2 regions of the Gordonia westfalica genome follow, and region 1 is predicted to be linked to the other one. Evidence: riboswitches for the same ligand, from Rfam matches in the RefSeq annotation. Region 1 holds a riboswitch; the other holds the start of a gene.
What was found. Region 1 has a riboswitch for cyclic di-AMP ahead of BLU62_RS17015 (transglycosylase family protein). Riboswitches for the same ligand answer to the same signal wherever they lie in the genome.
Positions count from the first base shown of each region.

Region 1 (11,031 bases):
GGGATCGGCGCCGACCCGGCCGCACTCCCAGCGACCGTCCACCGCGCGCATGCCGTCGACGGCGCCTTTCCCGAACTCCGGTGACCGACCTCACGGTGACCGCAACTCCCCCGACCAGACAGGACATCGCCGACCGTGATCAGCAGTGGTGAGAAGAAGGCACTTTCGATCATCGCGATCGTCGTGGTGGTTTTCGTGGCGGTCGTCGGCACCTCGGTGTTCTTCCTGACCCGCGACGACGACAAAAACCACGAGCCCTATCTGCACCTCGCGGTCGGCGACCAGTTGCACACGATCGAGCCGCGCTGGTGGTGCAACCTGATGCTGACGAGTTGCGATCCGGAGTTCACCGCCAAGCGACCGACGGCCAAGGTGCCGGTCCCCGTGGGGACCACCGTCATGCTGACGGTCTCGAGCGAGATCGCGGACGGACTGTGGAACCTTCTCGCCGTCTACCGGACCCCCGACAATCTCGCCGACGAGGTCGAGTACAAACACACCACCCCCGGTGAGAGGTACTCGATGACGCTCAAGTCGACGCCCGACCGGGTCCTGCTCGGTGTCACCGTGGTCCCGGCGTCCGCGCGACTGGACCAGAACGACGAGCTGCTCCCCCGTGGCGAGCTGGCCGTCGAGACCGCACCCGCAGAATGAGAAACCGCCCGGTCATCAGGACCGGGCGGTTCTCGGAGTTCATCCGGGTCCGGCTGACACTGCGGGCCGCCCGGGCGAGCGTCAGCTCTCGAGCTCGCGTGCGACCGCGCGCACGACCTCTGAGATGCGCTGCGCGGTCTTGCGGTCGGGGTAACGCCCCTTGCGCAGGTCCGGCTGCACCTTGCCCTCGAGCAGGGTGATCAGATCGGCGACCATGCCGTGCAGCTCGTCGGGGGTGTGCTTCTTGACGTCCTTGCGGGCGGCCTCGCGCACGTTCTTGGACACGCTCGGCGCGGGGTCGAGAACCTTGACGCTCAGCGCCTGCGGGCCGCGGCGACCGGCAGCCATGCCGAACTCCACACGCTGCCCGGGCTTGAGGGCCTCCACCCCTTCGGGCAGCGCAGACGAACGGACGTAGACGTCCTCGCCGCTCTCCTGAGCGAGGAAGCCGAAGCCCTTCTCCGCGTCGTACCACTTCACCTTGCCGGTCGGCACTGTGCTCACCCTCATCTGTACGTCGTGATCTTTCCCAGATCTGCCTGTCACAACAAAAGACGCCGTGACCCATCGCAGCCCCACGGCGGATAGACCGTATGGGCCCAGACGGATGCAAGGCGCCTGCTGCGCCCCATCGTAGCCAACGCAGCACCCCGCGGTCACACCATTACCGTGCCGCACGTCGTCACAACCCTCGTGCGGCATCGTCGTGCCGGAGTGTGCACTACCGTAGGAGCATGCAGAAGACGACGTCCCCGCGGTTGCTGCACGTGGCCATGGTGATCTTCGCGATCGGGCTGATCGCTCTCGTGGCTCTGTTCGTGACCCCGGTCGTCACCGACGGCGACACCGCCCCGACCATCGTCTACCTGCTGACAATGTGCGCGCCCCTGGGTTTTCTCCTCGGCCTGGTGTACGCACTCCGTGCCGGACGCCGAGCCAGGTGAGGACCCGTGACAGCGACCATCGACACCACCCCAGAACTTGCTCCCGTCTCCGACGCCAAGGCCCTCCGGGAGGCGTTCAGTTGCTTCCCGTCCGGCGTCGTGGCGGTGTGTTGCCTATGGGGTGAGGGAGATTCGACCACATTGATCGGAATGGCGGCGAGTTCCTTCACGACCGTCTCGCTCGACCCGCCGCTGGTGTCGGTGTGCGTCCAGAACACGTCGACGACGTGGCCGCAGATCCGCACCGCGCCGGCCATCGGGGTCAGCGTCTTCGCCGGCGACCAGATCGATGTGTGCAAGCAGCTCGCCGGGCCGTCGGAACGCCGGTTCGACGGCATCACGCCGCTGAGCACCGACGCCGGGGCGGTCTTCGTCCCGGACGCTGCCGCTCACCTCTCCTGCACCATCCACAACGAGATCCAGGCCGGCGATCACACCGTCGTACTGCTCGAGATCAAGACCCTCCGTGCCGATCCCGGCGTCGAACCACTGGTGTTCCACGCGAGCACCTTCCGTGCTCTCGAGGCCCGCAAGGCCCCGAACGCCACGTGATCCGCAGGTCAGCATGAGCACGGTCGGTCTCGGAATCCCCACGCCGCGGCCGCTCTCGGCCGAGGCGCCATCCGATGTACCCACCCACGGCCCTCTTCGCGACACCTTCGGCCGCGTCGCGAAGGACCTGCGGGTCTCGGTGACCGACCGGTGCAACCTGCGCTGTACCTATTGCATGCCGGCCGAGGGACTCGACTGGATGCCCGCCGACGCGGTGCTGAGCACCGACGAGCTGATCCGCGTGCTGACCGTCGCCGTCCGGGACCTCGGCATCGAACGCATCCGCTTCACCGGCGGTGAGCCGCTGCTGCGGCGCGACCTGGAGCAGATCATCGCGGCCGTCTCCGCGCTACCGCAGCGGCCCGAGATCGCGATGACCACCAACGGGCTGGGACTCACCCGCCGGATCGACGGACTCGTCGACGCCGGACTCAACCGCATCAACATCTCCCTCGACACCGTCGACCGGGAACGCTTCGCCGAGATCACCCGGCGCGACCGGCTCGACGACGTGCTGGCGGGTCTCGCCGCCGCCAAGAGCGCGGGTCTCGACCCCGTCAAGGTCAACGCCGTGATCCCCGACCGCGCCGACCTCGACGCCGTCGTCGACCTGCTCGCCTACTGCCTGGAACACGGCTACGAGCTGCGCATCATCGAACAGATGCCGCTCGACGCCGATCACGCCTGGCAGCGCGCCCGCATGGTGACCGCCGACGAGATCCTCGCGACCCTGCGCACGCGGTTCACGCTGCTCGACGATCCGGCGCCGCGCGGCAGCGCCCCGGCGGCCACGTGGATCGTCGACGGCCATCGGACCGCGCGGGGCCCGGCCAGGGTCGGCGTGATCGCCTCGGTCACCCGCCCGTTCTGCGGCGACTGCGACCGCACCCGGCTCACCGCCGACGGATCGCTGCGAAACTGCCTGTTCGCGTCGTCGGAAACCGATCTGCGCAGCGCGCTGCGATCCCTGCCCGACGACGAGGTCGACGCCGCTATCGCGGCGCTGTGGCGCACCGACATGTGGCAGAAGGCGCCCGGGCACGAGGTGAACGTCGCCGGCTTCCAGCAGCCGTCCCGGCCCATGTCCGCCATCGGCGGATAGGCTCTGCTCCGATGAACCTCACCGTCCGCTTCTTCGCCGCGGCTCGCGCCGCCGCCGGCACCGAGGCGCGCGTCGTCGACATCCAGCCCGCGGCCACCCTCGGAGACCTCGAGTCGACGCTGTCCGCCGGCAACCCCGAATTGGCGAAGGTCCTGAAGCGCTGCTCTTATCTCCGCGACGAAACGGCCTTCACCGACCGTTCACTACAGCTCGGCATCTGCTCGACACTCGACGTCCTCCCCCCGTTCGCCGGTGGCTGACACCACAGTCGCCTTGTGACCTTTATCACATAACGGCCCGATAACGAGATGGCCACGGGAGCGCATCCGGCCCGATGAACTGCGATGACGCCGAATGTTGGTCGGGAGACCAGGTTCTGGCGAAAAAATCAGTTGCGTACAAGCAGGTGAATCGGCCGATCGAACGACGTACTGTACGAAGCGACCTTCTCGAAGGTCACGGTAAGGAAACAGAACATACGTCCCGCCGGCCGCGCCGAGCCTCGCTCCGCCGGAGGGTACGACCGCACGAAATCTAGGAGCGAGGACGGGGGACCCACCCTCATCCCCTGAGACCGGGCACCAAACACGGTGTCCTCGGGGTTAAGTCCCAGGCGCAGAACCATGATTAACAAATCATGGTGACGCACTGGGGCCGAGCAACCTCTCGCTCGAACCCGACAGCTGACTTCGTAGGCGCGTGGAGAGAGGAATTCGATCTATGTCCGGACGTCACCGCAAGCAGACGACCAGCTCGACCACCAAGACCATCACCAAGGTCGCCCTCACCGGCGCCGTCCTCGGTGGCGGAGCAGCCCTCCTCGGCACCGGTACCGCGAACGCCGCGACCGACGCGGAATGGAACAAGGTCGCCCAGTGTGAGTCCGGCGGTAACTGGGCCATCAACACCGGCAACGGCTACCACGGCGGCCTGCAGTTCTCGCCGAGCACCTGGAGCGGCCACGGCGGCGGCGAGTTCGCCCCGACCGCCGAGCAGGCCACCCGCGAAGAGCAGATCGTCGTCGCCGAGCGCGTCCTCGCGTCGCAGGGCAAGGGCGCATGGCCCACCTGTGGTGTCGGACTGTCGGGTCACACCCCGCGCACCGCGCCGAGCGAGGCTCCCGCCCCGATCCTCAAGAAGCTCCAGGACGGCAACGGCAGCTTCAGCTTCGTCAAGGCCCCTGAGGCCAAGAGCACCGACGATGTCGCCAACCAGGTTTCCTCGGCCCTCACCGACGCCGGTGTGAGCCCCGAGGTCAAGAACCTCTGGAACGCCGCCAAGAGCAGCGGTGTCTCGCTGAGTCCCGAGCAGATCAAGCTGTTCAACGACAACAAGCACCTGCTGCCCAACCCCTGATCTGTGGGTAGCCCGGACACCGATCCGGAGCACCACAGAGGGCCACAGACGAAGGGCCCCGCACGATGAGCGATCCGTGCGGGGCCCTTTTCCAATTCTCAGGTGGCTTCCCTCATCTCCGCGACGTCTGATCCGAGAACCTGCAGCAGGGCGAGTGCCTCGGCGTCCGCGGAACCCGCCGGGGCACTGTAGAGAACAAGATGCTGATCGCGTTCGGCGAGTTCCAGCGAATCGCAGTCGACCGTGATCTTTCCGACGACGGGATGCTGCAGGCTCTTGCGGAGCGTCGGCGCGGCCGCGACGTCGTGCTGATCCCACAGTCGAGCGAACTGTGCGCTGCCTCCGCGGAGATCCTCGATCAGGCCGACGACCGCCGGATCCGAGGGATAGCGGGTCGCTGCGAGCCGCAACCTGGCGACGACGTGGTGCCGGAACTCGGCGCCGTCGGAAATGCCGTACAGCGACGCCGCCGCGTCGTCGGCGAGGAACGCCCGACGCGCGAGGTTGCGTTCGGTCGGGCCGAGATCGGTGAAGTCCTCCATCAGTGCGGCGGCCAGTTCGTTCCACGCGAGGACCTCGAAGATCGCCGACATCACGAATCCCGCGGTCTGCGGCACGCGGCCCAGCAACGCGACGATGCTCGGACGCACGTCACGTCGGTGGAGTGCAGTGCGGAGTGGGGCTGTTCCGGCGAGCATGTGCAGGTGGTCGGACTCCTCCCCGGTGAGCAGCAGCGCGCCGGCGATGCCGACGAGCACCTCCGCCGACGGCCGGGGCGCGCGGCCCTGCTCGAGCCGCACGTAGTACTCGGTCGAGATGTGTGCGAGCACCGCGACCTCCTCCCGCCGCAGCCCGGGAGTCCGTCGTCGGCTACCTGTCGGCAGACCGACGTCCTCCGGCCGCAATCGCTCACGACGGCTCCGGAGAAACGAGGCGAGTCCGTGCTTGTCCATACGTCGAGTGTGCGTGCTCGCGGCCGTCGGAGAGTAGTACAAGCTGTGCCTGCCTGAGCTCGCACGCCGCGACCACGCTGGATGCCATGACCCACAACACCGACATCCGTCCCACCCAGCCCATCGGCCTGCTCACCGGCAAGGTCATCTTCATCAGCGGCGCCAGCCGCGGGATCGGCGCTGCCGCAGCGCACCTGTTCGCCGACGAGGGCGCCTCGGTCGTGCTGGGCGCACGCGGCGTCGATGCCCTCGACCGGATCGTCGACGAGATCCGCAGCACCGGCGGCACCGCCGACGCGGTCGCCCTCGACCTGTCCGACGACGCGAGTGTCCACGCCGCGATCGCCCGCGCGGAGGAACTCCACGGCCGTCTCGACGGCGCCTTCAACAACGGTGCCGTCGTACAGGAAGAACCCGGTCCGCTGCAGAACACCACGGACACCGACATCCAGCGGCAGTTCACGGTGAACTTCCGCGCCCACTGGATCGCGATGAACGCCCAGGCAGATCTGATGCGCCGCGGCGGAGGCGGCGCGATCGTGAACACCTCGAGCATCGGGGCGCGCCGCGCCAACCCCGACCTGCCCGCCTACGGCGCGATGAAGCGCGCGCTGAACAGCATCACCGAGACCGCAGCCGTCAGCTGGGCGCGCGACGGTATCCGCGTCAACGGACTCACGCCGGGCGGCACCTCGACCGAGATGATCGACGAGTGGGAAGCAGCCAGCCCGGGCGTCACCGAGTGGATCAGCAACTCCACCCCGCTCGGCCGGATGGCCGAGCGGGGTGGAGATCGCCGAGGTGGCCGCATTCCTGCTCAGCGACCGCGCCTCCTTCGTCACCGGCGCGATCGTGCCGGTCGACGGCGGCGCCGGCGCCTGAGCCGCACCGCTCCCGGAGCCTCGAAGGGCTACGCCGAGTTGATCCACTCCTCGGTGCCGTCGTCGTAGAACTGGTGCTTCCAGACCGGAAGGCGCGCCTTCACCGCGTCGACGAGCCGGGCGCACGTCTCGAACGCGGCACGACGATGATCGGCGGCCACGGCCACCACGAAGGCGACATCGCCGATCTCGAGCTCTCCGACCCGATGCGAGACCGCGACCGCGCGCACGCCGTCGACCGCCGAGACCTCCTCGACGACCTCGGCGAGCACCTTCGGCGCCGTCGGGTGGGCGGAGTAGTCCAGGGCGGCGACGGTACGGCCGCTGTCGTGATCGCGGACCGCGCCGACGAAGCCGACGATCGCGCCGGCCTTGCCGTCGGCGGCGTCGGCGACCATCGCCTCGTGGTCGGCGAGCCCGATCGGCGTCTGAGCCACCGCGGTGTGTACGACTACGGTCATTCGCGAATCCTGTCTGGTCGCGGCGATCGGGGGATTGTTCAGTGATCCCCGCCGCGGATCTGGTCGAGGGCATGGTGCACGACGCCGGTGAGGACGGCCAGACCGTCCCGCACGCCGCCGGTCGAACCGGGCAGGTTCACCACCAGTGTCGTCCCGGCGACACCTGCGATGCCACGGGAGAGGACGGCGGTCGGCACCTTGGGCAGTCCGGCGGCGCGGATGGCGTCGGCCAGGCCGGGGATCTCGACGTCGAGCAGCGGCCGCGTCTCCTCGGGCGTGCGGTCGGTGGGTGCCAGACCTGTTCCGCCGGTGGTGATCACGAGGTCGACGCCGGCGTAGACGGCGGCGCGGATCGCGGCGCCCACCGGCGGCCCGTCGGCAACCACGTCGCGTTCGGCGACACGGAACCCCTGTTCGACCAGCCAGTCCTCGATGATCGGGCCGGTCCGGTCCGGATAGACCCCGTTGCTCGCGCGCGTCGACGCGACGACGATCTGCGCGACGCGTTGCGGCGCGGTGGAGGTGGGAACGGTCTCAGCCATCGGCCGGGTCGTCCCGGTACCAGTCGCCGGATTTGCCGCCGGTCTTCTCGAGCAACCGGATGCCGTCCATGTGCGCGCGCTTGTCCACGGCCTTGACCATGTCGTGCAGGGTCAGCCCCGTGACGGCGACCGCGGTCAGGGCCTCCATCTCGACGCCCGTCTGGCCGGAGGTGGCTACGGTCGCGGTCACGTCGATGGAATCGGTGCCGATGGTGAAGCCGACCTCCACCGACGACAACGCCAGCTGATGGCACAGCGGGATCAGCTCGTCGGTGCGCTTGGCCGCCATGATCCCGGCGATGCGCGCGGTTGCGAGCACGTCGCCTTTGGGCAGCTTCGACTCACTCAGGAGGCCGATCACCTCGGCCGTGGTGTGAAAGGTGCCGCCTGCGGTCGCACGACGCTTCGTCGGCGCCTTGTGCCCGACGTCGACCATGCGCGCCGTCCCGGAGCTGTCGATGTGGGACAGGCGGCCGGCGCCTTCATCCGGAGAGACCGACCCGCCGCTGGGAGTTCCGGTGGTCGGCATCGGTGTCAGCGGTTGACGACCGTCTTCGACTGCACGAAGGGCAGGTCGTCGACCGGGAGCGGGAACTCGACGTCACCGAACGGGGACAGCGCACCCGAGATGTGCGTCGCGAGCTCGGAGACCGCGTGGTCGGGATGGTTACCGTCCTCGTCCTTCGGCCAGCCGTTGTCGACGTACTGCTTCTTGCCGGAGTCACCACTGTTGTTTGCCACGGGAGCATTGTGCCACGCCATTCGAATGAAAGAAGTGCGGTGTCCGGGCATGGTGGCCGGACCGGGGCTATCGTCGTCGCATCACAGGTCACGCCGGCAGGAGGCGCTGATGGCCCACCACCCTGAACAGGTCGCCGGCTACCGCGTGATCAGCCGCCTCGGCACGGGCGGCATGGGGACTGTCTACCTGGTGGAGAACCCGCAACTGCGGCGTCGCGAGGCGCTCAAGGTCATCTCCGTCGCCGAGACCGTCGACGAGGAGTTCGTCCGCCGGTTCAGCCGGGAGGCCCAGACCGCGGCCGCCCTCGACCACCCGAACATCGTCACGATCTATCACTACGGCGTCACCGACGACGACCCCTGGTTCACGATGGCCTACCTCGACGGGCGGGACCTGCGTCGTGGTTCGTTCCGGCCCGACGAGATCCTCACGGTCGTCGACCGCGTCGCCGACGCCCTCGACTACGCCCACGCGAACGGCGTCGTCCACCGCGACATCAAGCCGGGCAACATCCTCGTCACCAGGCGGGCGATGGACGGCGCTCTCGACCGTGTCGTGGTTCTCGACTTCGGGATCGCGAAGCTGGCCACCGCCACCACGCTGACCGCGCCGTCGTCGTTCGTGGGCACACTGGTCTACGCCGCCCCGGAGATCCTCGACGGCAAGCCGGCCGGTCCGTGGTCGGATCAGTACGCGCTCGCCTGCACCGCCTACGAGCTGCTGTCCGGAACGACGCCGTTCGAGGCCGACACCCAGACCCGGCACATCGTCGCGAAGCTGACGTCGCCGCCGGAACGGATCAGCCGGTACCGTCCCGACCTGGCCGCACTCGACCCCGTCTTCGACCGCGCCCTGGCCCGCGGCCCGCTGGACCGCTACCCGACGTGCAGCGACTTCGCCGCGGACCTGCGTCGGGCGCTCGCCGCGACCGGAGCCGGGGTGGACACGTCGGCGACGCAGATCGTCCCGCCGAGAGCCGGCCGGGAGACACTTCCGCCGCCACCGCTCTACGCGCAGGTGCCGCCGCCGGGAACGCAGCATCTCTCGTCGCCGCCCGGCGTCACTCCCCCGCTTCCCGCGCATTCCGCACCCACCGAGGCCGCGCCACCGGGTCGTCGACGCCGGTGGCCGTTGATCGCGGGCGTGATCGGGGTGGTCGCGCTGCTGGCGGTGGTCGCGACCGTCGTGCTGCTCACGCGCGGCGGCAGCAGCGGCAACGACGGCGCGGCGAGCCCGCAGGCGGCCGCGGCCGAGGAGGTCGTGCTCAGCGCCGGCCTGGGCGCGACCTGTTCGATCCGCGACTCCATCGCGTACTGCTGGGGCGACAACCAGGCGGGTCAACTCGGCGACGGCACCACGACGAACCGCTGGACACCCACCCAGGTCGCCGACCTCACCGGCGTCACCTCGATCGCCACCGGCGGACCCAACAGCTGCGCGATCGCCGGGGGTGTCGCCTACTGCTGGGGCAACAACGACTACGGACAGGTCGGCGACGGCACGACGACCAGCCGCTGGAAGCCGACGCAGGTCGCCGATCTCGCCGATGTCACCGCGATCTCGACGGCCAACTGGACCACCTGCGCCATCTCCGCGGGCGTCGCCTACTGCTGGGGCTCGAACGATCACGACCAGGTGGGCGACGGTACGACAGCGAACCAGTACCGGCCGGTGCGGGTTCCCGGCCTCGAGGACGTCACCTCGATCAGCGTCGGCGTGAACTTCACCTGCGCGGTCGCCGGTGGCGACACCTACTGCTGGGGCCTCAACGACAACGGTCAGATCGGCGACGGCACCACCTACAACCGGCCGAAGCCCACCCGGGTGGGCGACCTCGACAATGCGACGACGGTGTCGGCCGGCACGCAGGCCGCCTGTGCCATCGCCGGCGGAAGCGCATATTGCTGGGGCAACAACGCCTTCGGGCAACTCGGCGACGGCACGAAGGATTCTCGTACCACCGCGACGCTCGTCTCCGGCATCGACGACGTGTCGGCCATCAGCACCGGCACCGGGCACACGACCTGCGCGATCGCCGGCGGCGTCGGCTACTGCTGGGGCGCCAACGCCTGGGGATCGGTCGGCGACGGCACCCTTGAGGATCGCCCGAATCCCACCCGGCTCAACGGTTTGTCCGATGTCACCGCGATCTCGGCGGGCGAACGGACGACGTGCGCGCTCGCGTCGTCGAACGTCTACTGCTGGGGCTTCAACGCGACCGGCCAGCTCGGTATCGGCACCACCGACGACAAGCTGACACCCACCCGGATCGGGTACTAGACATGGTTGCCGTCCACCCCGGAGTCATCCAGTTGAAGGGTGCCCCGGGGCATTACCCCTTCGGTATCGTCCCAGCGTACGTCCGCCAAGAGTGGGTTCTCCCCGTAAGTGATTCTCACCGTAAGAAAGAGGTGTCGCCGTGCCGCTGAGTCCGGGCACCCACATCGCCGGCTACCGCGTGATCTCCCAGCTGGGAGCGGGTGGCATGGGCGAGGTGTATCTCGTCGAGAACCTGCAACTCGAGCGGCGAGAGGCATTGAAGGTCATCTCGACTGCCGTCAGCGCGCAGCCCGGGTTCAACCAGCGCTTCACCAACGAGGCGAAGACCACCGCGAAACTCGATCACCGCAGCATCATCACGATCCACCAGTACGGCATCGAAGAGGGTTCGCCGTGGTTCTCGATGAGCTACGTGGAGGGCAAGGACCTCACCGAGGAGCGACTGAAGCCGGCCGAGGTGTCGACGGTCGTCACCCAGGTCGCCGACGCCCTCGACTACGCCCACCGTCACCACGTGGTGCACCGGGACATCAAGCCCGCCAACATCCTCGTGACCCGCGACCC
Region 1 covers NZ_FNLM01000034.1:2,546,888-2,557,918, forward strand. Annotated here, with positions in the region: gene BLU62_RS16980 (MFS transporter) at 1-139, shown strand, start outside; gene BLU62_RS16985 (DUF2771 family protein) at 136-654, shown strand; gene BLU62_RS16990 (cold-shock protein) at 736-1,149, opposite strand; gene BLU62_RS16995 (hypothetical protein) at 1,389-1,598, shown strand; gene BLU62_RS17000 (flavin reductase family protein) at 1,605-2,150, shown strand; gene moaA (GTP 3',8-cyclase MoaA) at 2,164-3,252, shown strand; gene BLU62_RS17010 (ubiquitin family protein) at 3,264-3,512, shown strand; cyclic di-AMP (ydaO/yuaA leader) riboswitch at 3,767-3,966, shown strand; gene BLU62_RS17015 (transglycosylase family protein) at 3,973-4,608, shown strand; gene BLU62_RS17020 (helix-turn-helix domain-containing protein) at 4,707-5,561, opposite strand; gene BLU62_RS17025 (SDR family NAD(P)-dependent oxidoreductase) at 5,648-6,511, shown strand; gene BLU62_RS17030 (molybdenum cofactor biosynthesis protein MoaE) at 6,472-6,903, opposite strand; gene BLU62_RS17035 (MogA/MoaB family molybdenum cofactor biosynthesis protein) at 6,942-7,445, opposite strand; gene moaC (cyclic pyranopterin monophosphate synthase MoaC) at 7,438-7,974, opposite strand; gene BLU62_RS17045 (hypothetical protein) at 7,980-8,207, opposite strand; gene BLU62_RS17050 (RCC1 domain-containing protein) at 8,296-10,467, shown strand; gene BLU62_RS17055 (protein kinase domain-containing protein) at 10,607-11,031, shown strand, end outside.

Region 2 (11,031 bases), 1.5 Mb from region 1:
GTCGAAGGGGTTGCCACCCTTGGCCTGGAGCTCGCGGAGAGCCTTGCGCTCCGCGGCCTCGAGCTCGTGCTCGGCCTTGACGTGACCCAACTGCTCCTCCGGCGGATCGGCGGTCAGGATCGAACCCGTACCCGGGGCACCGGCGGAGCCGAGCTTGTTCATCCGCTTCGGCAGCGCAGCACCCTCGTAGGGGAGCGGGATCGGGTGACCGTGATCGTCGACCGGGCCGAGCGGCTGGTGCAGCTCGATGTACTCACCCTGCGGCAGGCGCTTGATGATGCCGGTCTCGATGCCGTGTGCCAGGACCTCACGGTCGCTGCGCTGCAACGAGATCGCCCAGCGGTATGCGATGAAGTACACCAGCGGCGGCAGGATGATCAGACCGATGCGACCGATCCACGTCGTCGCGTTGAGCGAGATGTGGAACTTGAACGCGATGATGTCGTTCATGCACGCCAGCGTCAGCAGGATGTAGAACGAGAACGCCATCGCACCGATCGCGGTACGCACCGGGGTGTCACGCGGACGCTGCAGCAGGTTGTGGTGAGCGTCGTCGCCGGTGAGCCGCTTCTCGATCCACGGGTAGGCGAACATCAGGCCGAACATCACGGTCATGATCAGGACGACCCAGTTCGACATCACCACGGTGTAGTTGCCCAGGTACAGCTCCCATGCCGGGAACAGACGTATCAAACCGTCGGTCCATTGCATGTAGATGTCCGGCTGCGAGCCCGCAGACACCTGTGCCGGGTTGTACGGGCCGATGTTCCAGACCGGGTTGATCTGGAAGATGCCCGCCATGATGGCCAGCACACCGGTGACGAAGGCGAACATCGCGCCGGCCTTGGCCGCGAACACCGGCATGATCCGGACACCGACGACGTTCTTCTCGGTGCGGCCGGGGCCGGGGAACTGCGTGTGCTTCTGGTACCAGACGAGCGCCAGGTGAGCACCGATCAGAGCCAGGATGATGCCCGGGAACAGCAGGATGTGCAGCACGTACAGACGCGGGATGATGATGTCGCCGGGGAAGTCCCCGCCGAACAGCGCCCAGTGAATCCAGGTACCGACGACCGGGATGCCGAGGACGATGCCGCTCATCGCGGCGCGGACGCCGGTGCCCGAGAGCAGGTCGTCGGGGAGCGAGTAGCCGAAGAAGCCCTCGAACATGGCCAGGATCAGCAGCAGGCAGCCGATGATCCAGTTGGCCTCACGCGGACGACGGAACGCACCGGTGAAGAAGATGCGAGCCATGTGGATGATGATCGACGCCGCGAACAGCAGGGCTGCCCAGTGGTGGATCTGGCGGACGAACAGGCCACCGCGCACCTCGAAGGAGAGGTCCAGGGTGGTCTCGTACGCCTTGGTCATCATGACGCCGTTGAGCGGCTGGTACGCGCCGTCGTAGACCACGTGAGTCATGGACGGATCGAAGAACAGCGACAGGTAGACACCCGAGATCAACAGGATGATGAAGCTGTACAGCGCGATCTCACCCAGCATGAACGACCAGTGGGTGGGGAAGACCTTGTTGATCTGGCGACGCATACCCGCGGCGAGGTGATACCGCGAGTCCATTTCTTCGGCTTGTGTGCCGAGGCGGTCGGCGATGGTCATGACTTACGCTCCCAGAATGCCGGTCCGACGGGCTCGATGAAGTCGCCTGCCGCAACGAGGTAACCCTCATTGTTCACCGTGAGCGGCAGCTGTGCGAGAGCACGGGCGGCCGGTCCGAAGATCGGCTTGGCGTACTCGAGTGCATCGAACTGCGACTGGTGGCAGGGACACAGGATGCGGTTGCTCCGCTGTTCGTACAGCGAGGCGGGGCAACCGAGGTGGCTGCAGACCTTGGTGAAGGCGAAGTAGTCACCGTAGTTGAAGCTCTCCTGACCCGTGCGCTTGATGGCGCGGGCCGCGTCCTCGGGACGCAGGCGGATGAGCATGACGGGGTTGCGGACCTCGTGCAGGCTCTCCATCAGCGCGTGACGGGAGTGCTCGGTCTCGCCGTACCCGTTGGAACGACGCCACGGGAAGACGGTCTCCATGCCGCCGGCGTCGAGATCCTCGGGACGGACCAGGGCGACCTGGTACGGGTTGCCCGTGTCGCGACGCAGGTAGATGGTCTCGTTGGGGTCTTCCTTCGAGTTGTAGATCGGCGACCAGCCCGAGTGCCACAGGGGAGCGTTCTCCCGCTCGGCCCACGGGTTCTTGATGAAGCCACCGAGGAAGGCGACGAGACCGGTGAGTGCGAAGGCACCCAGACCGAAGCCGGCGGACCCGATGATCATCTTGCGACGACCCAGGGTCGAGGTGGTGCCGGTGTCCTGGAGGAGTCCGACGATCGTCTTCTTGTCGACCTCGGTCGAACCACCGTCGTGGCGGTCCTGCACGGAGATCTCCGACGGGATGAACTTCTTGGTGATCAGGATCATCGCGATGCCGATGGCCAGCACCGAGAGACCGAACGTCGCACCGAGGAGCGGCGTGTTGAAGGTGTACCACCAGTAGTTCGGGTCGTCCGGAAGGGCGAATTCCCAATGGTTGAACAGGAAGATGCCCAGGCAGGCGAGAGCGGAGACGCCGGCGACCGTGAACCAGATCGCGACCTGGCGCTCGGCGCGCTTCTCGACCTTCGTACCCGGCTCGGGGTACCGCTCGGCACGGTGGATGATCTCGACACCGTCGAGATTGGTGCCGAGTTTGACGAGCTCATCCGTGCTCATCTGCTCCAGTTCGTCCCGCGACGGGACGTCCTTGTCACTGCCACTCATGCTCGAGATCCCATCCACATGGCGCCTGCGACGATGGCGATGACGCCGACAAACCACATCACCATGCCCTCGCTGACCGGACCGAAGCCGCCGAGGCCGAGTCCGCCGCTGGGCTGTGCCTCGGTCACGTACTTGACGTAGGCGATGATGTCTTTCTTTTCTTCCGGATTCAGCTGCCGGTTCGAGAACTTGGGCATGTTCTGCGGGCCGGTCAGCATCGCGGTGTAGATCTGTGCCTCGTCGACGCCGTCGAGCACGGGCGCGTACTTGCCCGAGGAGAGGGCGCCGCCACGACCGGTGAAGTTGTGGCACGACGCGCAGTTGAGGCGGAACAGCTCACTGCCGCGACCGATGCTGTCGCCACGCAGGGATTCCTGCGCGACCTCGCCGTTGGCGTCACGCGGGACCTGCGGTCCGCCGCCCTCGGCCTGGATGAACGCGCCGAGCTGGTCGATCTGCTCGGTGGTGAACTTGGCGGGCTTGCGCTGCGCCTGTGCCTCGCCACGTGCGGCCGGCATACGGCCGGTCGACACCTGGAAGTAGACGGCGGCATCGCCGACGCCGAGGAGTGCGGGACCACGATCGGGCACACCCTGCAGGTTGGCGCCGTGGCAGGTGATGCACGAGGTCTCGTAGAGCTTGCGGCCGTCGTTGATCATCGCGGCGTTGCTCTCGTCGGCCACCGCGACCTGGGGGTCGGGGGTGAGAACCGAGGCGAGCACACCGGCCATGACCAGACCGGCCAGCAGCACGATGGTGCCGCTTGCGCGGCGACGGAGCTTGCGTCGGGCCTTGGCGCGGCGGGCGTCGGTGCCGCTATCCGACGGTCGCGCTGGAGATGAACTCATCTGTGACTCTCTACTAAGCGGGACGGAGTGGAGATCTAGAGCGAGCTGCGCTCTGAGGTGGCGGGTCGCGCGTGGCGCGGGATCGCCGGGGTCATCGGATGAAGTAGATCGTGACGAACAGTCCGATCCAGACGATGTCGACGAAATGCCAGTAGTAGGAGACAACGATTGCGGCGGTTGCCTGCGCCGGGGTGAACTTCGAGAGCTTGGTTCGGATGAGGAGATAGACGAAGGCGATCAGTCCGCCGATGACGTGTAGGCCGTGGAAGCCTGTCGTCATGTAGAAGACCGAGCCGTACGCATCCGATGCCAAGGTCGTGCCGTGGCCGACGAGGACGGTGTACTCGTAAGCCTGGCCGACGACGAAGATCGTCCCCATGATCAGGGTGATCACGTACCAACGGCGGAGGCCGAAGACGTCACCCCGTTCGGCGGCGAACACGCCCATCTGGCAGGTCACCGACGAGAGGATCAGCACCGTCGTCACCGGGATGGCGAGGGCGAGATTCAGCTCGGTCGGTGGCGGCGGCCAGCCGACGGCGGAGTTGGCCCGGGCGACGAAGTACATCGCGAAGAGGCCAGCGAAGAACATGAGTTCACTGGACAGCCACACGATCGTGCCGACGCTGACCATGTTGGGCCGGTTCAGCGAGTGCACGCGCGAGGTTATCGCAGTCCCTGAGGTACCTACAGCGCTTGTCACAAGTGAAGTATGACGGTTCGTAGTAAGCGGTGGCCACCCGGGTCGGATATTGGGTTCGGGTTTTTGTTCCGCTGCAGGTCGGGGGCTCCGTGAGGTAGTGGTCGGCGTGTCCGGAGAATGCCTTGCCGAGTGTCCGGGCGGGGGGTCCGGTGGTTACGGTGAGTTCATGTCGAGTTCGGATTCGCACGGTCGGCGAGACCTCAACGGACGCGTCGTCGCGCAGGGGCGCCTGGCGCGTCTGCGGTCGAGGTTCTCGGGTGGGGCCGGCGGTGGGCCGCTGGCGCTCGACGACGAGGTGGTGGTGGTCGCCGGCTCCGACGACGACGCGATCGCGAGTTCGGTCGCCCTCGACGCGTCGTCGTGGCGGTCCGACGAAGAGGTGATCCTGCGTCACGACCTCGAGCTTCCCCCGGAGCGGGTGGCCGAGGCGGTCGCGGTGGCGGCGATCGACGGCTATGAGGTCGTCGGCGACGAACGGTGGGGATCACGGCCCGGGGCGGGCGATGACCGGCTCGAGGTACTCGTCCTGGCGCGCGTCCAGCTGCTCGACGCGATGCATCTGTCCCAGGAACGCTCCCGGATGGCGAGTCTGGGTTCCCGTCACGGCGGGATCGCTCGACGATGGTCTGTACTGCAGCGTCCGTCGGGTGCGGCGGGGCACTAGGCTCTGTGCCTGTGAGTACCGCACAATCCGCCTTCACCTGGCCGCAGATCCTCGGCAAGATCACCGATCGCATCGACCTCAGCGCCGAAGAGGCCGGCTGGGCGATGAACGAGATCATGACCGACAGTGCCAGCGGCGCGCAGATCGCCGCGTTCGGCGTCGGCGTGAAGATGAAGGGCGCCGCCTCCGGCGAGCTGGTCGGGCTGGCTCAGGCGATGCTCGACCACGCGACGCTCGTCGAGGTGAGTCGTCCGGCGGTCGACGTGGTCGGCACGGGTGGCGACCGTTCGCACACCGTGAACATCTCCACCATGACCTCGATCGTGATCGCGGCCGCCGGGGTGGCGGTCGTCAAACACGGAAACCGGGCGGCGTCGTCGAAGAGCGGTGGTGCCGACGTGCTCGAGGCGCTCGGGGTGGACATCACCCTGTCCGCCGACGCGGTCGCGCGGTGCGTCGACGAGCTCGGGATCGGGTTCTGCTTCGCGCCGGTGTTCCACCCGGCGTTCCGGTTCACGGGTCCGCCGCGAAAGGAGATCGGTATCCCGACGGTCTTCAACGTGCTCGGACCTCTGACGAACCCGGCGCGTCCGACTGCCGGCCTCATCGGCTGCGCGTTCGCCGACCTCGCCCCGGTTCTGGCGAGTGCCTTCGCCGACCGCGGGGGTTCGGCACTCGTGGTCCGCGGCGACGACGGACTCGACGAACTCACCACGACCACCACCTCCACGGTGTGGCAGGTCATCGGCGGTCAGGTCATTCAGCTCAGCATCGATCCGACCGATCTCGGGATCGCACGTGTCCAGCTGTCCGCACTGCAGGGTGGCGACGCGGTCGCCAATGCGGCCATCGCCCGTGAATTGTTCGCGGGCACAACGGGTCCCGTGCGCGACGCGGTGCTGCTCAACTCGGCCGGCGCGATTGTGGCGTTCGAACAGCAGGCCCCGATGACCTCCGCCGAGCTGACCGAGGCGCTCGGTGCCGCGAAGGACCGTGCCGCCGACGCCATCGACTCGGGCGCCGCGGCGACGCTGCTCGACCGCTGGGCGTCGCTGAGCACCCGGCTGGGGTCGGCGGCGGGGAACTAGTTCTCGCCGATGGAGAAGCCGCCCTCGACATCCGAGCTCGAGTAGCTGCGGAAGGCGATGTGGGTGGCGCTCTTGAGCACTCCGGGCAGGCGGTTGATCTGACCGGTCACCACTGACGCGATGTGTTCGTGGTCGCGGACGCGGATCTTCGCGATGAGGTCGACGTCGCCCGCGCAGGAGTACACCTCTTCGACGCCGGCGATGTCGGCCACGGCCTGAGCGGTCTCCGGGATCTGGTGGATGTCGGCCTGGATGAGGACGATGGCAGTGATCATGGCGCAAGCCTAGTTGCCACGAGCTCCCGGACCGGCGAGCGTGGTGCGGGCCGTGGCGTCCGGTGCACCGCCGACCGGGCGTCGGAGCGGGCGTCCCGTGCGGACTGTGACCAGCCGCGGCGTCGTTCGGCGCACCCGGCCGGCAGTGCCACCGGGTCGGTCGTGGACACGATCCGGGCCCCCGGCTCGGTCATCCACCGGTAGATCAGTGCGACTTCTTCCGCCGGTGCACCGCGCAGCGGACCCGGTGCGGGGACGACCGTCTCGGCCGCGGCGACGAGCGCGTCGACGACGGGCATGGGGGAGACGCCTCGGCGGGCGCGTCCCGCTGCGGCGAGCCGTCCGTGACGGACGACGGCGAAATGCCATCCGCGTTCGTCGTCGGGACGCGCGACGACGATCTCGGCGATCGCGCACAGGGCGGCCAGCCGCTGACACCGCGCCAGTGCGTCGATGGTCAGGGCGAGCCGGTCGCGGTGGCGCGCGGCGGTCTCGAACATCTGCGCCTCGGAGAGATCGGCGAGGCGCTCGGTGAGGGCGTCGAGGAGGTCGTCGGCCTCCCCGCGCATGAGGCGGCGGGCCGCGGTGACGTGCGGCAGATAGTCCGGGACGGCCTGGGGTTGCGATGCGGCGGCGTGGCATCCGCCGGGTTGCCGGGTGCCGTCGGGTGTCGGGCACCAGTGATAGCCGGTGGCGCCGAGGCGTTTGGCGCAGGTGCGCAGCCCGGCGGCCGCGGCGATCACGTCGGCGACGGTCGCCGCGTTGTTGCGGTTGCCCACCGGGCCGATGGATTCGTCGGTGGGGGTGCGGCTGACCTTGAGGCGTGGGAAGTGTTCCTCGGTCAGCGTGACCCACCATCCCTTGTGGGGCTGCGTCGAACGGCGGTTGTAGGCGGGCGCGTGCGCGGCCAGCAGCCGCAACTCCCGGACCGCCGCCTCCAGGGCGTGGGAACACTCGACGACGTCGACGCGCTCGGCGAGCAGGACCATCTCGGTGATGCGTCGCCGCGGATCGCTGCCGGAGAAATAGGAACGGACGCGGCGTCGTAGGTCGACGGCCGTGCCCACATAGAGGACCTCGTTCGACGGACCGCGGAAGAGATAGACACCCGGGCGGGCCGGGACGCGGTCGGCGAGATGGCGTTTGGCGCGCAGACGCGGATCGGTCCGCGGCAGATAAGAGGTGAGGTCCCCGACCGTCGCGATGCCCTGGTTCCCGACGCGTTCGAGAAGACGGTGGAACACCTCGACGGTTGCGCGGGCGTCGTCGAGCGCCCGGTGGGTCGGGCGGACCGAGACGTCGAAGAGGTCGGCGAGGGCGCTCAGTTTGACCGTCGGCGCCTCGTCGCGCGACAGGATGCGCCGGGCCATCGTCACCGTGCACAGGCTCAGGCTGAACGGCCAGTCGAGGTGGAGCCGGAGCGCGTTCTGCCGCAGGAACCCCATGTCGAAGCGGGCGTTGTGGGCGACCAGGATCGCCCCGCGGGCGAACTCGATGAATGCGGGCAGCACCGACTCGATGCGGGGGGCGTCGGTGACCATCGCCGTCGTGATCCCGGTGAGCGTGACGATCTGCGGCGGGATGGGGCGACCGGGATCGACCAGGGTGGCGAACTCGCCGATCACCTCGCCGCCCCGGATCTTCACCGCACCGATCTCGGTGATGCGGTCGCCCGAGTGGTCCGAGCCGGTGGTCTCGAGGTCGACGACCACGAGGGTGGTCTCGAACAGCGCCCGGTCGCTGAACTCGTTCGACGTCGGGACGCCATCGGTGGCCTGGTCGGCGGCCTCGAGGTCGGCGAAGGTCAGCTGTCCCTCGGTCTCCCGTCCGGTGGCTGCGCGGCCACCATCCATGCGCCTCACAGGCCGAACATTAGTTCGATGCACCGACAGGGCCGATGTGACACCCCGATCGATCGTTCTGTTTCTGCCGGGGGAGGGAGGGCGAGATGTTCTCCGACGTCGACTGTTACTCGTGTGACGCATGTGTCGAACACTGTGCGATCGAGTTTGTCGGTGGTGCCGCCTAGTCTCCACCTCGAAGTGAGAGATCGTCGCCGACGGCGGCGAAATCACTCCCCTGACCCGCCCGATCCGGGGCTCGAACGCCCCGGACGGCCAGATGAGATGGAGATCACACGATGCACGTCGACTGCGCTACCTGCCCGGCCCGCCCCGTCGCCTGTGACGGGTGCATGATGACGGTGCTTTTCGGTGGTCCGAACTGGGATGATGCACCTGTTGAAGGTGGAGCTTCGGTAACGGCGCAGGCCCTCGACGACGATGCGGAACTGGACCTCGCGATCGATGTCTTCCAGTCGGCTGCAATGGTCACCAGCAGCGCTGCACGATCTGCAAGAACGTCGAAAAGTGCACGTCAGGCACCGTTTCGCGTCATCGCCGGCACCGAGCTGCGGGCGGGCTGAAAATCAACTGCGATCTGCGTGTCCGTGCCCTAGTGGACACGGCGCCGTCGATTTCGTAACCTTTCTGAGACCTTTGCGGAGCGTCCCGCTTCAACAGAAGTGGTCCGCACAAGTCACCGCTCAATCGCCCTCGCGGGCGAACCGGGGAACCACCAACTTCGGGCAGCCCGGCCAGACGATGTCAGTACTGACAAGACCTGGTGACACTGTTCCGAATCGGGGTGAATCGCGTCAAAAGCGCTTGCGTGTCCTCCTGGGGGACGTCTGTGCCGAAAACGCGTAGGGCCACTCTTCCGGCCCGAACCCGACAGCTAACTCGGTCGGCGGTACAGGGAGAAACTGAAGGAGAACACGCTTCGTGCCCAAACATCGTTTGGAACAGCCCAATCGTGGGAGCAAGGTTGCCAAGAAGGCGGTGATCGCTGGATCGATCACGCTCGGTTCGCTCGCCGCTGCCGCCGGCCCTGCTCTTGCGGCCCCGGTCCACACCCCGCTCGGCACCTTCGAGATCCCGGCTCTGCCCGGTGAGCAGAAGGCACCCCAGGCGGCACCCGCGCCCAAGCCCGTCGCGAAGTCTCCGGCCGCCACGGTCGAGATCCCGAACGTCGGCCAGTTCACCATCCCTGGTATCGGTCAGAACCAGATCCCGGAGCAGTTCCGTCCGCACGGTGGCGCCCCGCTCGGGCAGCCCCAGCTGACCGCCGGTGAGAAGGCCGTCAAGGCCGCGGAGAGCAAGATCGGCTCGCCGTACTCCTACGGCTCGGCCGGCCCGAATGCCTTCGACTGCTCGGGCCTCGTCTACTGGTCCTACAAGCAGGCCGGTAAGACGGTCCCGCGTGACAGCTACGGCCAGCTCGGCGGCGGTCGCCCGGTCTCCTACAACGAGGCCAAGCCCGGCGACGTGATGATCTTCAACGGTGGCGGCCATGCCGGCATCTACGTCGGAAACGGACAGTTCGTGCACTCCTCGAACTACGGCACGCCGGTCAAGCGTGACGCTGTCAAGGAGTGGCAGCTCACCGGTATCCGGCGCTACTGATACCAACTGAACAAAGGGCATCAAGGATAGGGCGGGTCGCGAGCTTTGTGCGATCCGCCCGATCCAGTCCTGGGGTCCACCGGGGGGAACTTAGGGTGGTCCGCGGGGGAGTTACACAGCGGTAGAGGAGTGACCAGCACCGTGCTTTCCGGGGAGGGACAAGTGAACGCAACGCGGCTGCGCGCACGATCGGGTTCGATGATGCTCGCCGTCTGTCTACTGGCGGCGCTCGTGACCGTCGTCCCGCTGGCAACCGGTGGCTTCGGGCAGGCCCGGGCCGTGCCCGCGCGATCGGCCGATCAGCTTCTCGAGCGGTACAAACAGCTCGGCACCGAGGCCGAGAAGACCACCGAGGCGATGCACAACGCCAAGATCGAGTACGACAAGCAGCGCTCGATCGTGGCCGGGGCCAAGAAGGCCGCGATCGACGCCCAGCGGAAGCTCGACATCAGCCGTGAGCAGCTCGCCGCCTATCAGTCCAGGGTCGACGCGATCGTGCGTGCGAGCTACCAGGGTGCCCGCGTCAGCGGCCTGTATGCGGTGATGGTCAGCGACTCGCCGCAGGCCCTGCTCGACCAGATGTCGGGACTCGACATGATCTCCCGGCAGGCCGCGTCCGACCTGACCGCCATCAAGAAGGTCCGCGCCCGTACCGCGGTCGCCAAGAAGGACGCCGACCAGACTGCCCTCGCGGCGTCGGAGGCGGTCTCGCGCGCCGAACGAGTCCGCGGAAACCTCCAGACCAAGCAGGCCGACCTGCAGATGCAGGCGATCCAGATCCGCGCGATCTACCAGTCGATGACCGGCAAGCAGCTCGCCGCCCTGCGCGGCCCGAAGTTCGACTTCGACCCGCGGATCGTCCCCCGGGGCACCGCTGCCGCACTCGTCGCCGTCCAGGCTGCGCTGACCCGTATCGGTGATCCCTACGTGTGGGGCGCCACCGGGCCGAACTCGTTCGACTGCTCGGGTCTGATGGTGTGGGCCTACAAGCAGGCCGGCAAGACGCTTCCGCGTTCGAGCGAGGCCCAGCTGGCCGGGGGCAGCCCCGTGGCCCGTGGGGATCTCAAGCCCGGCGACCTCGTCATCTACTACCCAGATGCCCACCATGTGGGGATGTACGTCGGGGACGGCTACGTCATCCATGCGTCGACCTTCGGTGTCCCGGTCAAGGTCGTCCCGCTCGACGAGGCCGGTCCTTTCAACTCCGGCCGCCGGTTC
Region 2 covers NZ_FNLM01000034.1:1,085,127-1,096,157, reverse strand. Annotated here, with positions in the region: gene qcrB (cytochrome bc1 complex cytochrome b subunit) at 1-1,617, opposite strand, end outside; gene qcrA (cytochrome bc1 complex Rieske iron-sulfur subunit) at 1,614-2,771, opposite strand; gene qcrC (cytochrome bc1 complex diheme cytochrome c subunit) at 2,768-3,619, opposite strand; gene ctaE (aa3-type cytochrome oxidase subunit III) at 3,711-4,322, opposite strand; gene BLU62_RS10315 (hypothetical protein) at 4,489-4,986, shown strand; gene trpD (anthranilate phosphoribosyltransferase) at 4,998-6,074, shown strand; gene BLU62_RS10305 (Lrp/AsnC family transcriptional regulator) at 6,071-6,349, opposite strand; gene BLU62_RS10300 (DEDD exonuclease domain-containing protein) at 6,346-8,202, opposite strand; gene BLU62_RS10295 (hypothetical protein) at 8,544-8,774, shown strand; cyclic di-AMP (ydaO/yuaA leader) riboswitch at 8,882-9,115, shown strand; gene BLU62_RS10290 (C40 family peptidase) at 9,133-9,813, shown strand; gene BLU62_RS10285 (C40 family peptidase) at 10,015-11,031, shown strand, end outside.
Region 2: linked by a shared signal. The riboswitch ahead of BLU62_RS10290 (C40 family peptidase) and the one ahead of BLU62_RS17015 (transglycosylase family protein) in region 1 are both predicted to bind cyclic di-AMP.